2 regions of the Exiguobacterium sp. UBA1053 genome follow, and region 2 is predicted to be linked to the other one. Evidence: riboswitches for the same ligand, from Rfam matches in the RefSeq annotation. Region 2 holds a riboswitch; the other holds the start of a gene.

Region 1 (2,470 bases), 460 kb from region 2:
GACGCCTGCGAGAACGAGTGGCTTTGCGACATTCGTAAAGACCGTGTTCGCATTCAACAGATTGAAGTGCTGAAAGATCATTCCAATCCGTTGTTTTGCTTGGCGTAATTTTTTCGGAGACAGTTGCGTTAAATCTTCCCCATCGACCGTCACCGTTCCTGACGTCGGTCGTTCTAACAGGTTGACACAGCGGAGCAGTGAACTTTTTCCGGCACCGCTAAAACCGATGACCCCAAAGATTTTACCTTTTTCGATCGTCAGGTCGACACCGTCGAGCGCTGCAATCGTCTGATCTTTCGTGACGTACGTTTTTTTGACTTGATGAAATGCAATCATTCCGTTTTCCCCCTTCATTCAACAAAAAAGGTCCCTTCTTGAGAAACAAGAAGAGACCTGGATCCGCACAGTGGCAGAATCCACTCCACTCATCTCTCAGACATCTGTCTGATGGAATTGGCACAGTGCTCATAATGAGTCTGTTGCCGAGGTTTCGTAGGGCCAGTCCCTCCACCTCTCTGGATAAGTATTGCGGTATGAAATTCGTATGTGTGTTGTTGCGTTGTTGCTTATGTCGTAAAACTAATTTTTACATTACGGGTCGAACCTTTAAAAGTCAACCAACTTTGCAAAAATAATCCATTTGGCGCATATCGATTGAGTCATAAGTTATGAGTTAGCTGAAAGAATAAATCACGATTCGTCTAGAACGATTTGACAAGGCATTTTCGGTCGTGCTACCATCGTTTCAATGATTAATCCGACAATTCCAATATGATATTTATCAAGAGTGAACGAGAGACCTGGCTCTATGACTTCACGGCAACCTGCAATCTGTAAGGTGCTCCGACCAGCAAAGCGCGGCTTTGGATGATACGGTGAAAAACTCGTGGGCGTCCAAGCAGTGACGTCGACGAGTTTTTTTCATGAATGGAGGAAAAATAGTAATGATGAACTATCCTGTATTGACTGGTGCTGAAGCGTTTTATTTTCAAGGTGGACCGATCGGTATTCTAATCTGTCATGGTTTTAATGCCACTCCGCAAAGTGTCCGCGACGTCGGTGAGGCATTCGCTGCTGAAGGTTTTACCGTCTATGCCCCGCGCTTACGCGGACATGGAACGAACGTCCGCGAGTTTGAACAATCGACTGCTCGATGTTGGAAGCAAAGCCTGCAAGACGGCTATGAACGTTTACAAGAAACATGCGATCAAGTCTTCGTCATCGGTCAATCGATGGGTGCGACGCTTGCACTGTCACTCGCTGCTGACGGCATTCCGTTTGCCGGCATCATTACGATCAATGCCGCACTTTCCGTTCCATCCTATGAAGCACTTTCGTTCGAGGACGGTCCACAGTACTTACCGGAAGGGGCACCGGACATCAAACGGTCTGCTTTCGAAATCATCTATGACCTCGTTCCAAGTCGTTGTGCGTTCGAACTCGTCCGTCTGATGGATGAAACGAAAGGACGCTTAGGATCAATCCTTCTGCCGACATTAATTCTCTACTCGGCGACCGATCACGTCGTCCCGCCGTCGAGCTCGGATTATCTGCATCAGCACATCGGAACGAATGATAAACGAAGCTACTGTTTACTGAACTCGTACCACGTCGCGACCCTCGATCATGATCAGGATTTGATCGTTCGTGAGACGATCCGCTTTATCGAACGCTCAAGCCGGTTCTCACAGGAAACGGGATAATAAAAAAAACAGCTATTCACTTAAAAGCGAATAGCTGTTACATCAAAGGACGACCGCGATCGGTACGTCTTTTTTAATTTTCTTGGTGCTGCACCGATTGGAGCGGCTTCGGCTTTCCAGGCACCTCATGGCAATGGCGGCACCGTGGCTCATACGATTCTGAAGCGCCCACTAGGATGATCGGATCATCGTAGTTCGCTGGTTTTCCATCAATCAACCGTTGTGTCCGGGAAGCCGGATCACCACACGAAAGACAGATGGCTTGCAGCTTCGTCACGAATTCTGCGCGCGCCAGTAATTCCGGCATCTTGCCGAATGGCTCTGCCCGGAAATCTTGATCAAGGCCTGCACAAATGACGCGTTTTCCGTCTTGTGCAAGTGCTTCGATGACTTGTACGATCTCATCATCAAAGAATTGAACTTCATCGATTCCGACGATTTGTGTTTCCTCTGCTACTGCTGCGTAGAGATCGCGACTCGTCGCCATCGGAATCGCCACGACGGAGTTGCCGATATGAGAGACGACATGCTCTTCATGGTACCGGTCGTCGATTGCCGGCTTGAATACTTGAACGGGCAGTTTGCCGTACTGCGCCCGTCTGACACGACGAATCAACTCTTCCGATTTCCCGGAAAACATACTGCCACAAATTACTTCGATCCAGCCGTACTGATTTATTACATGCATCATCGTCCGACACCGTCCTCTAAAAATAGTCACTTTAACGAGTATAGCCCGAAACGGTATCGAGAAAAAGGGTTGACTT
Region 2 (2,470 bases):
TCACCAATCAATTGACGACTATCGTCTGCTGACAGGGTGGTCTTACCAGTACCAGATAGACCGAAGAACAAGGCAACGTCGCCTTCGTGTCCGACGTTTGCCGAGCAGTGCATCGAAAGGACATTTTCTTGTGGCAAGAGATAGTTCATGACGGAAAAGATGGATTTTTTGATTTCGCCCGCATATTCGGTTCCACCGATCAAAACGATCCGATGTTCGAACGACATCGCGATGAACGTTTCGGAGTTCGTTCCGTCAACGGCAGGATCTGCTTTGAAATGTGGCGCATAGACGACCGTGAACGGTTCGAAGGCAGCCACTTCAGGATACTCGCGTAAAAAGAGTTGTTTGGCAAACAGGTTATGCCAAGCATATTGTGTGAGCACACGGACCGGAAGGGTGAAGTGCGTATCTGCCCCAGCAGCAGCTTCTGTGTAATAGAGCTGATCGGCTTCGTTCATGTAACGAAGAACCTTTTGCAACAATTGTTCAAATTTGTCTCCATCCATTGGTTGGTTGACATGCCCCCAATCAATGTGAGACTCGCAGGAAGAATCACGGACGATGAACTTATCTTTTGGTGAACGACCTGTAAATTTCCCCGTTTCTACAGATAATGCGCCGTTCTCAGCAAGGACACCTTCTTCGTTTCGAATCGCATGTTCGACAAGTTCAGCAACAGATAGTTGTTTGAACACATGCTCTTTCTTGAGTAGTTCTTCGATATTCAGGACCGTCATCGGCATCCTGACCCCACCTTTCCCCTACGTTGGTTTTGGCTCACTGTATTTAGTATGACACATTTATTATATATGACATACTAAAGAGAGAGCAATCATTTTCTAATGCTGATTTCTATTTATCTGGAAACGCTTTCAGCATTAACAGTTTAACATCTCTTTCAAAAAGTTTCGACTAGAATTTGAAACCTTGCTTGACAGAGTAGGTACAACTTTATATCATGTAATTCGTAACGGATACTCTTATTCTGAGCAGGTGGAGGGAACAAGGCCCGAAGAAACCCGGCAACCGTCCTACATTAATTCACATATTAATGAGGGAAAAGGTGCTCTCCTGAAGCGAAGTAAACACTTCGAACGATAAGAGGGTAAAGGAAGAACGCACAACCTTTCCCTGACCATTTTTTGGACTCGGAAAGGTTTTTTTCATTTTACCGTCCCACTCAACTAGGGGAAATGAGTACACCGTCAAATTCTTTTTTGGGAGGGTCATACATGACAAACCTTAATCGCCGACTATTCACGTCGGAGTCAGTCACTGAAGGTCATCCAGATAAAATCTGTGACCAAATTTCGGATTCAATTCTTGATGCAATCCTCGCAGCGGATCCAAACGCGCGTGTTGCGGCAGAAACTTCTGTTACAACAGGTCTCGTTCTCGTTGCAGGTGAAATCACGACATCGACTTACGTCGACATTCCAAAAGTCGTCCGTGAAACGATTCGTGAAATCGGTTATACACGCGCGAAATACGGTTTTGACGCGGACACGTGTGCTGTATTGACATCAATCGATGAGCAATCAGCAGACATCGCTCTTGGTGTCGACCAAGCGCTTGAAGCACGTGAAGGTAGCATGTCTGATGCAGAAATCGATGCAATCGGTGCAGGAGACCAAGGTCTCATGTTCGGTTACGCAACGAAAGAAACACCAGAACTCATGCCACTTCCAATCTCGCTTTCACACCGTCTCGCACGCCGTTTGGCAGAAGTGCGTAAAAACGGTCAACTCGACTACCTTCGTCCGGACGGAAAAACACAAGTCACGGTCGAATACAACGAGAACAACGAGCCGGTTCGTGTCGATACGATCGTCATCTCGACACAACATGCAGAAGAAGTCACGCTTGAGCAAATCCAAGCTGACTTGAAAGAACACGTCATCACACCGGTCATCCCGGCTGAATACATCGACGCAGCAACGAAATTCTTCATCAACCCAACTGGTCGTTTCGTCATCGGCGGACCACAAGGAGATGCTGGATTGACGGGTCGTAAGATCATCGTTGATACGTATGGTGGATACGCACGCCACGGCGGTGGAGCATTCTCAGGTAAAGATCCAACAAAAGTCGACCGTTCAGCTGCATACGCAGCACGTTACGTCGCGAAGAACCTCGTTGCTGCAGGTCTTGCAGACAAAGCAGAAGTTCAACTTGCGTACGCAATCGGTGTCGCGCACCCAGTATCAATCGCGGTTGACACATTCGGTACAGGAAAACTTCCTGAAGCGCAACTCGTCGAATTGGTTGCTGAAAACTTCGATCTTCGTCCGGCTGGAATCATCAACATGCTTGATCTCCGTCGTCCGATCTATCGTCAAACAGCTGCATACGGTCACTTCGGTCGTACAGATGTTGAGCTTCCATGGGAGCAAACAGATAAAGCAGCAGTTCTTGAAGAACAAGCAAAACGTTTCGCATAATCAAAAAGTCCGAAAACCCTACGCAG

Evidence for each region. Region 2 has a riboswitch for S-adenosylmethionine ahead of metK (methionine adenosyltransferase). Riboswitches for the same ligand answer to the same signal wherever they lie in the genome.
Region 1: another riboswitch for S-adenosylmethionine. It lies ahead of B3G15_RS13045 (alpha/beta hydrolase); the one in region 2 lies ahead of metK (methionine adenosyltransferase).

What each region holds. Positions count from the first base shown of each region.
Region 1 is NZ_DCDO01000013.1:1,069,832-1,072,301, forward strand. Features, by position in the region: gene B3G15_RS13040 (methionine ABC transporter ATP-binding protein) at 1-336, opposite strand, end outside; SAM riboswitch class I at 423-526, opposite strand; SAM riboswitch class I at 776-877, shown strand; gene B3G15_RS13045 (alpha/beta hydrolase) at 945-1,703, shown strand; gene B3G15_RS13050 (thymidine kinase) at 1,777-2,391, opposite strand.
Region 2 is NZ_DCDO01000013.1:609,443-611,912, reverse strand. Features, by position in the region: gene pckA (phosphoenolpyruvate carboxykinase (ATP)) at 1-746, opposite strand, end outside; SAM riboswitch class I at 981-1,107, shown strand; gene metK (methionine adenosyltransferase) at 1,236-2,444, shown strand.